One region of the Kocuria sp. SM24M-10 genome, then DNA from elsewhere that is predicted to be linked to it. Evidence: predicted binding sites of a transcription regulator. Region 1 holds the regulator's gene; the other holds the start of a gene.
The links. The regulator HspR, encoded in region 1, represses chaperone genes until heat shock. The targets are predictions, from matches to a motif close to AAGTTGAGTCNNNNNGACTCAACTT.
Positions count from the first base shown of each region.

Region 1 (4,525 bases):
CGAGCCCGACCAGGTCTCGATGGTGCTGCGCTCCGGCTTCCGGATCGGCGAGCGCGTCGTGCGGCCGGCCCAGGTGGCCGTCGCCGTCGCCGAGTGAGGCCGGGCCCGGCCTGACCGGCGCGGGAGGGGAGGCCCGTCCACGGGCCTCCCCTCCCGTCCCCCCAGCCACGGCACCGCGCCGGGGCGACTCAAGGACTTCCACCGGGTGCTGCTCGTCAGGACCCCCACCGGCCCCAGAGAAAGGAGGCGTCATGGCCAGCCAGGACTGGATCGACAAGGACTTCTACAGCATTCTCGGCGTCTCCAAGGACGCGTCCGAGGCGGACATCAAGAAGGCCTACCGCAAGCTCGCCCGCCAGTACCACCCCGACCAGAACCCCGGGGACGCGGAGGCCGAGCAGCGGTTCAAGGACATCACCGAGGCGAACTCCGTGCTCTCCGACCCGGAGGAGCGCAAGCAGTACGACGCGATCCGGGCCATGGGCTCCGGTGCCCGCTTCACGGCCGGCGGCCCGGCCGGCGCGGGCGGCTCGGCGAACTTCGAGGACCTCTTCGGGGACATCTTCGGCGCCGGCGGCGGTGGCCGGCGCCGGCGGACCAGCTACTCCACCGGCGGTGCCGGCTTCGGCGGGGCCGGCGGCTTCGAGGACCTGTTCTCGCAGTTCGGCGGCCCGGGCGGCTACGGCGCCCCCGGGGCCGGCTACCAGGCCCCGCCCGCCCGCGGGGAGGACATCCGCACGGAGACCTCCATCCCGTTCCGCTCCTCGGTGCAGGGCACCACCGTGAAGCTGCGCCGGGGCAACGGCCAGGAGACCACGGTGCGCGTCCCGGCCGGGGTGCGCGACGGGCAGAAGCTGAAGCTCGCCGGCAAGGGCCACTCCGGCCCCGGCGGACCCGGCGACCTCTACGTCACCGTGCACGTGGGCTCGCACCCGTTCTTCACCCGCGTGGACGGCACGGACGACGTCGAGGTCACCGTGCCGATCAGCTTCCCCGAGGCGGCCCTGGGCGCCACCGTGGACGTGTCCACCCTGGACGGCGGCACGGTGCGGCTGAAGGTGCCCGCCGGGACCTCCTCGGGCCGGCGCTTCCGCGTCAAGGGCCGCGGGTTCAACACGGCCAAGGGCACGGGGAACCTGATCGTGACCGTGGAGGTGCACGTGCCCGCCCACCTGGACGAGGCGGCCGAGGCCGCGGTCCGCGCGTTCGCGGAGGCGACCGCCGACGACGACCCTCGGGCGGGCCTGGCCACGAAGGCACGGGTCTGAGATGGCTCTCGACGCCGACCAGCCGCTCTTCGTGATCTCCGTGGCCGCGGAGATCGCGGAGATGCATCCGCAGACGCTGCGCCAGTACGACCGGCTCGGGCTGGTCAAGCCCTCCCGCGCTCCGGGCCGGGCGCGGCGCTACTCCCAGCGGGACATCGAGAAGCTGCAGCAGATCCAGGTGCTCTCCCAGCAGGGCGTGTCCCTGGAGGGCATCCGGCGCATCCTGCAGCTGGAGAACCAGGTCGCGGCCCTGCAGGCGAGGGTGGCGGAGCTGTCCCAGGAGCTCGACGAGGCCCGGGAGCGGGCCGAGGAGTCCTCACGGATCTTCGCCGCCGGGATCGGCGGGGACGTGGTGCGGATGGCCCGCGGCTCGCGCCCGCGGGCCCGCAAGATCTCCCAGGCCGTGGTGCTCTACCGGCCGCCGCGGCAGCAGGAGCGCTGAGCCGCCCGCCGGCGGCGCGGACGGCGGGCGCTCCGGGCGTCCGCGCCCCGGCGCGGGCGCCGCTCGGCGCAGGTGCTGGGCCGCGCAGCTGTTGCTCAGCGCAGGTGCTGGGCCGCGCAGGTGCTGCTCAGCGCAGGTGCTTCTCGAAGCCCACGTCGTACACGCCGTCCACGTAGCTGTGGGCGACACCGGGAAGCGGGACGTACCCGGTGCTCCGGTAGAGGGCGGAGGCCTCGGGCTGGCGGTTGCCGGTGGTGAGGTAGATCCGCCGGTAGCCGGCGGCGGCGGCGAGCCGCTCGAGCTCGGCCAGCACCCGCCGGGAGTACCCCCGCCGGCGGTGGGCGGGATCCGTCCAGATGCGCTTGAGCTCGGCCGTGACGTCGTCGTGCCGCCGGAAGGCGCCGCCGGCCACCGTCAGCCCGCCCTCGAGCAGCAGCACGAGGCCTCCGGTGGGGGCCCGGAACTCGTCGACGGGGTGGTGCTCCATCTCCTCCGCGCCGATCGACGGACCGTAGCGCGCCACGTACTCCCGGTGCAGGCCCTCCAGCAGCGGCCGCGTGCGGGGATCCCCCGGGGGCACGACGACGAAGCCGTCCGGGGAGGTTGCCACGCTCACGGAAGCCGGCGGTAGGTCAGGTCGCGCGGCACGCGTCCCGCCTCCTGCGCCTTGCGCTCGAAGCTCGTCAGGACCCGGCCCTCCCAGCGGGGGGCCCAGCCCACGTCCGGGTGCTCGTCGTCGGCGAGCGGACCCGGGTGCAGGTTCTCGAACCGGGGGGCGGCGTCCAGGACCTCGCGCATCACGAGCGCGTACTCCTGCCAGTCCGTGGCCAGACGCCACAGCCCGCCCGGGACGAGCACCTGTGCGGCCAGATCGGCGAAGGCGGGGGAGACGAGGCGCCGCTTGTGGTGGCGGGTCTTGTGCCACGGGTCCGGGAAGAACACCCACAGCTCGTCGACCGAGGCGGGGGCCAGCATGTGCTCCAGGACCTCGGGGGCGTTGGCCTGGACCACCCGGACGTTGTCCACGCCGGCCTGGCCCGCCTTGAGCAGCAGGTCCGCGATCCCCGGCTTGTACACCTCGACGGCGAGGTAGTCGCGAGCGGGATCCTGGGCGGCGGCGTGCACGACGGCCTCGCCCAGCCCGGAGCCGACCTCCACGACCAGAGGAGCCTCGCGCCCGAAGGCCGCGGCCGCGTCGAACTCGTGGTCGGGGTGCACGGAGGTGTCGGTGCGCACGCGCGGGACGTCCAGGACGCGCGTGGGCGCCCAGTCGTCCCACGCCTTCTGGCGGCGGGCGGTCAGGCGGTCACCGCGGCGCACGAAGGAGTACGGCCGGCGGTGGAAGGCCTCCGGGACGGGGCCCTGGCCGACGCCCTCGGCGTGCTCTCCGGCGGCCTCCTCGGCAGGATCCTCGGACGTCGTCTCGGCGCTTCCTGCGGCGCCCTCTTCGGCGCTCACGTCAGCGGCCTCGTCGGCAGGCGGCTCGGCAGGGGTGTCGGCGGGGGAGGGAGTGTGCTCGGTCATCGCCCTACATCCTAGGCGCAGGCCGGACCGGTCCGGTGGCGCTGTCCGGCAGGAGCGGTTCGGCCCAGCGCCGGCGAGGCGCCTCCCACACCGCGAAGCGGGCCAGCAGCTCGTCCGCGTCCCGGGCGACCACGGCGGCGTCACGGTACTCCGGGCGCACCAGCCCCGCGGCGGACATCGCCGCGACCGCGTCCAGCAGCGGCCCCCAGAACCCGGAGACGTCGAGGAAGCCGACCGGCTTGGCGTGCACCCCCACCTGCAGCCAGGTCCACGCCTCGAAGATCTCCTCCAGGGTGCCGAGCCCTCCGGGCAGGGCCACGAACCCGTCCGCGAGGCGGGCCATCTCCGCCTTGCGCTCGTGCATCGTCCCGACGACGCGCAGCTCGGTCAGGCCGGTGTGGGCCGTCTCGTCCTCGACGAGGGAGCGCGGCATCACCCCGATCACCTCGCCGCCGGCGGCCAGGGCGGCGTCGGCGACGACGCCCATCAGTCCCACGTGGCCGCCGCCGTAGACCACGCCCACCCCGCGGCGGGCGAGCTCGGTGGCGAAGGCCGCGGCGGCCTCGGCGAACAGGGGGTCGGAGCCCAGGGAGGCCCCGGTGTACACGGCGAGTCTCATGAGGACATTCTCGCCGCACCGGCGCCGATAGCATGAACCGGGCTGCACCCGCGCCCTGCCACGCATCCACAGCGGCGCCCGCCGCCCCGTCCCCGCTCCGCCCCCGCACCCACCATCACCACCCGCACCCGCCCCTGCACGCCCCTTCCCGAGGACCGACCCACCATGAGCTCACCCACCCCCGGCCAGCCGGTCCGTTCCCGTCTGCGTCTCAGCGGCAGGGCGGACCGGGTCGTGCTGGTGGCGGCACTGGGCATCCTCAGTGCGGTCAGCCCCATGGCCACGGACATGTACCTCGCGTCCATGCCGGCCATGGCCGCGCACTTCGGCGCCTCGACCTCCGCGGTGCAGCTGACCCTCACCAGCTACATGATCGGCATGGCCCTGGGGCAGTTCCTGCTGGGCCCGGTCTCGGACGTGCTCGGGAGGCACCGGCTCATGGTCGCCGGCAACGTGCTGTTCCTGCTCAGCTCCGTGGCCGTGGTCCTCGCACCCGGCGTCGGCACGGTGATCGCGCTGCGCGCGGTGCAGGGCGCCGCCGGAGCGGCGGGCGTGGTGATCGCCCGGGCCGTGGTCTCGGACATCGCCTCCGGACGCCGGGCCGCCCAGCTCTTCTCGGTGCTCGCCACCATCACCTCCCTGGCCCCGGTCGTGGCCCCTCTGCTGGGCGGG
Region 1 is NZ_LDNX01000132.1:9,347-13,871, reverse strand. It holds gene ABL57_RS15835 (nucleotide exchange factor GrpE) at 1-97, shown strand, start outside; gene ABL57_RS15830 (DnaJ C-terminal domain-containing protein) at 252-1,268, shown strand; gene ABL57_RS15825 (heat shock protein transcriptional repressor HspR) at 1,270-1,710, shown strand; gene ABL57_RS15820 (GNAT family N-acetyltransferase) at 1,838-2,326, opposite strand; gene trmB (tRNA (guanosine(46)-N7)-methyltransferase TrmB) at 2,323-3,234, opposite strand; gene ABL57_RS15810 (TIGR00730 family Rossman fold protein) at 3,239-3,853, opposite strand; gene ABL57_RS15805 (multidrug effflux MFS transporter) at 4,019-4,525, shown strand, end outside.

Region 2 (4,525 bases), on a different contig from region 1:
GCGGGTCACGGCCAGCTTCACCCAGTCCCGGATCGCGACGTCCTTGGTCTGGCAGGCGCGCCAGATGTCGCCGGGGAAGACCTCGTGCTCGATCAGCACGGTGCCGGAGGAGTCGACGAGCTGGACGCTGCCCTTCGCGGGGATCTCGAAGGTCTTGTCGTGGGAGCCGTACTCCTCGGCCTTCATCGCCATGAGGCCCACGTTTGGGACGGAGCCCATGGTCCGCGGGTCGAACGCGCCGTGGGCGCGGCAGTCGTCGATCACGGCCTGGTAGATCCCGGCGTAGGAGCTGTCCGGCAGCACCGCCAGGGTGTCGGCCTCCTCGCCGTCCGGGCCCCACATGTGCCCGGAGGTGCGGATCATGGCCGGCATCGAGGCGTCCACGATGACGTCCGAGGGCACATGCAGGTTGCTGATGCCCTTGTCGGAGTTCACCATCGCCAGCGCCGGGCCGTCGGCCAGGCCCTTGTCGATCGCGGCCCGGACCTCGTCGCGGACCTCGGCCGGGAGCGCGTCGAGGCCGTTGAGGATCGCGGCCAGGCCGTTGGCGGGGGAGAGGCCGGCCTGCTCCAGGGTGGCGCCGTGGGCGGCGAAGAGCTCCGGGAAGAACGCCTTGATGACGTGGCCGAAGATGATCGGGTCGGAGACCTTCATCATGGTGGCCTTCAGGTGCACCGAGAACAGGACGCCCTCCCGCTTGGCGCGCTCGACCTGCTCGGCGAGGAACGCGTCCAGGGCGGCGGCCCGCATCACCGTGGCGTCGACGACCTCGCCGGCGAGCACGGGCACGGACTCCTTGAGCACCGTGGTGCTGCCGTCCTCGCCGACCAGGCGGATCTGGAGGGTGTCCTCGGAGTCCATGACCACGGACTTCTCGTTGTCGCGGAAGTCGTCCGCGGCCATGGTGGCCACGTTGGTCCGGGAGTCCGCGGACCACTCGCCCATCCGGTGCGGGTTCTTGCGGGCGTAGTTCTTCACCGAGGCGGGGGCGCGGCGGTCGGAGTTGCCCTCGCGCAGGACCGGGTTCACGGCGGAGCCCTTGATCTTGTCGTAGCGGGCGCGGGTGTCCTTCTGCTCGTCGGTCTCCGGCTCGTCCGGGTAGTCCGGCAGGGCGACGCCCTGTTCCTGCAGCTCCTTCACCGCGGCCTTGAGCTGCGGGACGGAGGCGGAGATGTTCGGCAGCTTGATGATGTTGGCCTCGGGCTTCTTCGCCAGGTCGCCGAGCTCGGCGAGGGCGTCGTCGACCCGCTGCTCCTGGGGCAGCCGGTCGCTGAAGGCCGCGAGGATGCGCCCGGCCAGGGAGATGTCCCGGGTCTCGACCTCGACGCCGGCGGTCGAGGCGTAGGCCTCGATGACCGGCTTGAAGGAGTAGGTGGCGAGCAGGGGCGCCTCGTCGGTGCGGGTGTAGATGATCTTGGCCATGTGCGGGCTGTCTCCCATGTCTGTCGACGGATGCGGGTCGGTGTGTCCTGGTGCCAAGATACCCGAGCCCGCGCCCGCCCCGTTGACCGGCGCCCGCCCGAGGGCGCTCCCGGGCACGGCCACGGGCCCGCTCCCCGGGGGGAACGGGCCCGTGGCCGCGGCGGTGCCGGGGCGCCGGCGCGCCGGCGGGATCAGCCCTCGGTGGACTGCGTGGAGCGGGTGCCGTTGACGAGCTCGCCCTCGCCGATCACCCGGTCGCCCTCCTGCCCCTCGTCCAGGGCCTGCTGCTCGCCCTGGCCGGAGACCACCTGGATCTTGCGCGGCTTGGCCTGGGCGGACACCGGGATGGTCACCGTGAGCACGCCGTTGTCGTAGCTCGCGGCGATGTTCTGGATGTCGATGCCCTGGCCGAGGTTGAGCTGGCGGACGAACGAGGAGCTCTGCCGCTCCCGGGTGATCCACTGGACGTCCTGGACCTCGGGCAGCTTCCGCTCGGCCCGGATGGTCAGCAGCTGACCGTCGACGTCGACGTCGACGCTGTCCGGGTCGATGCCGGGCAGCTCGGCCCGCAGGATGTAGCGGTCGCCGTCCCGGTAGAGGTCCATCGGCATCTCCCGCAGGCCCTGGCGGGCGAACAGCGAGGCGGCGAGGCGGTCGAAATCGTTGAACGGCGTGAACATCGTGGCCACGTCCATCATCTCCTCAACTCCATGAGCAGTGCCCTTGACATTTAGTTGAGTCATATCGGCTCAACTGTGCTCGATGATAGCGCCGTCGCGGGGCGAGGTTCAACGGTTGGCGCGGCCGATCGCCCAGGGCGAACCCGGATGCCGGCGGGGTGGTGCGGCCCTCAGCGGCGGTCGTTCGGGTAGTCCACCCCGATCCGTTCCCGGACCCGGTCGAAGAGCTCGACGAGCTCGAGGGAGTCCGCCCACGGCATCACGGGGGACTCCGGCAGCCCCTGCTGGATGCAGCGGGTGGCCTCGCGCATCTCGTAGACGTACCCGGCCCCGGTCACCTCCACCTGCTCCACGACCGGGGCGGCACCTCCGCGCGCGCCGTCGGCGCTCTGCAGCACCAGGGTCGTGGGGCAGTTGATCCGCCCGTCCACGCGCAGCCAGCCGTGCGTGCCGCTGACGGTGACCTGGTGCGGCACGGTGCTGGAGAGGGTGCCGCTCACATGGCCCCGGCCGTGCCCGAAGTCCAGGGTCAGGGCGGTGTCCAGGTCCACGGCCGTGGCGCCCAGCTCGGCCCGCGCCGTCCAGCTCTCCGGGGCGCCCAGCACGGCCCCGGTCCAGGTCAGCGGATAGACCATCATGTCCAGCAGCACCCCGCCGCCGTCGGCGTTGCGGAAGAGCCGGTGGTCGGGGTCCACCGGGCGGCGGGTGCCGATCGAGGCCTCGACCGAGCGGACCCGGCCCAGCCGCCCCGCCCGGATCCAGTGCATCGCCGTGCGGAAGCCGGGGGTCATCCGGGTCCAGACGGCCTCCATGAGGAACACCCCGTGCGCGCGCGCCAGCCCCAGGAGGTCGTGGACCTCCGCGGCGGTCATCGCCAGGGCCTTCTCGCACACCACGTGCTTGCCCGCGCGCAGCAGCACGGACACGTCCCGGTGGTGGTAGCCGTGCGGCGTGGCGACGTAGACCACCTCCACGTCCGGGTCGGCCGCGAGGCGCTCCAGGCCCGTGCTCCCGGCGGTGTTCCCGTACGCCCGCTCCACCCCGTGCCGGCGGGCGAAGTCCTCGGCGCGGTGCTGGTCGCGGGAGCTCACGGCGACGAGCCGGGCGTCCGGCAGGGCGGCGATGTCCGGGACCACCTTCTCGGCGATGTCGGCCGTGCTGACCACGCCCCAGCCGAGCGTGCGGCCGGTCGGCGTGAGCGGGGCGTCCAGGTGGGCCGCGTCGAGGGCGGCGTCGACGAAGGGCGGGAGGGGGGTGGCAGGCATGGGCGCATTCTGCCACGCCTCGCCCGGAGGGACGGGCCCCGGCACCGAACCGAACGACCGTTCGTCGCCTACACTGGCGGCGTGCCCCGGGTCAGCCAGCAGTACAAGGACGAGCGCCGCCGCGAGATCGTCGCGGCCGCCAGCCGCTGCTTCCTGGAGCACGGCTTCGGCGGGGCCTCGATGCACCGGATCATCGCCGCGACGGGCCTGTCCGCGGGGGCGCTGTACAACCACTTCCCGTCCAAGCACGAGCTCGTGGTCGCGTCCGCGCGGGCGGCTCTGGACCGCGTCCTGACGGCGGACGAGGATCCGGCACCGGCCGGGGACGAGGGCACGGCCCGGGCCGCGGCGGGGGAGGGGTCCGGGCGGTCGGCGGGCGCCACCGGCGGGGACCCGGCCGGGTGGGTGGCGGAGCTGCTGGAGCGGCTCGCCGCGGACCCGGCGGCCACGCGGCTGCTGCTGATCACGTGGGGCGAGGCCGTGAGCGAACCGGCCCTGGCCGCGGTGGCCGGCGAGCACCTCGCCCGGGTGCGCGAGCAGGTCGAGGAGCGCTACGGCCGGTGGGCCGCCGAGGAGCTCGGCCTGGGCCCGGACCGCTCCCGGGAGTGGGTCGCGATGTTCGCCCAGGCCATCCTCTCGGTGCTGCAGGGCTACGTGGTGCAGTCGTGCCTGCTGCCCGGATTCGACCACGACGCCTACCTGGACTACGCGCGCACCCTGGCGGCGCAGTGACCGGGCGGCCGGCGTCGGGGCTCAGGCGTTCAGCTGTCGGTGCTCGGCGGAGAGCTGCACGTAGGTCCGGGCGTTGGCGCGCACCTTCTCCCGCTCCGGCCCGGTGAGCTCGCGCCGGACCTTGGCGGGGACCCCGGCCACGAGCGAGCCCGGCGGCACCACGGTGCCCTCGAGGACCACGGCGCCGGCGGCGACCAGGGACCCGGAGCCGATCACGGCCCCGTTGAGGACGGTCGCGTTCATCCCCACCAGGACCTCGTCCTCCACGGTGCAGCCGTGGACCACGGCACCGTGGCCCACGCTCACGCCGGCCCCGATCGTGCAGGGGTGGCCGGGATCGGAGTGGACCACCACGTTGTCCTGCAGATTCGAGCCCGCCCCCAGCCGCACCGGGGAGCGGTCCCCGCGCACCGTGGCACCGTAGAA
Region 2 is NZ_LDNX01000157.1:32,277-36,801, forward strand. It holds gene ABL57_RS18690 (NADP-dependent isocitrate dehydrogenase) at 1-1,422, opposite strand, end outside; gene ABL57_RS18695 (Hsp20/alpha crystallin family protein) at 1,614-2,117, opposite strand; gene ABL57_RS18700 (Gfo/Idh/MocA family protein) at 2,273-3,367, opposite strand; gene ABL57_RS23450 (TetR/AcrR family transcriptional regulator) at 3,449-4,099, shown strand; gene ABL57_RS18710 (gamma carbonic anhydrase family protein) at 4,121-4,525, opposite strand, start outside.
Region 2: ABL57_RS18695 (Hsp20/alpha crystallin family protein) is a predicted target of HspR. The motif match lies at 2,154-2,178, and genes of this name have one in related genera.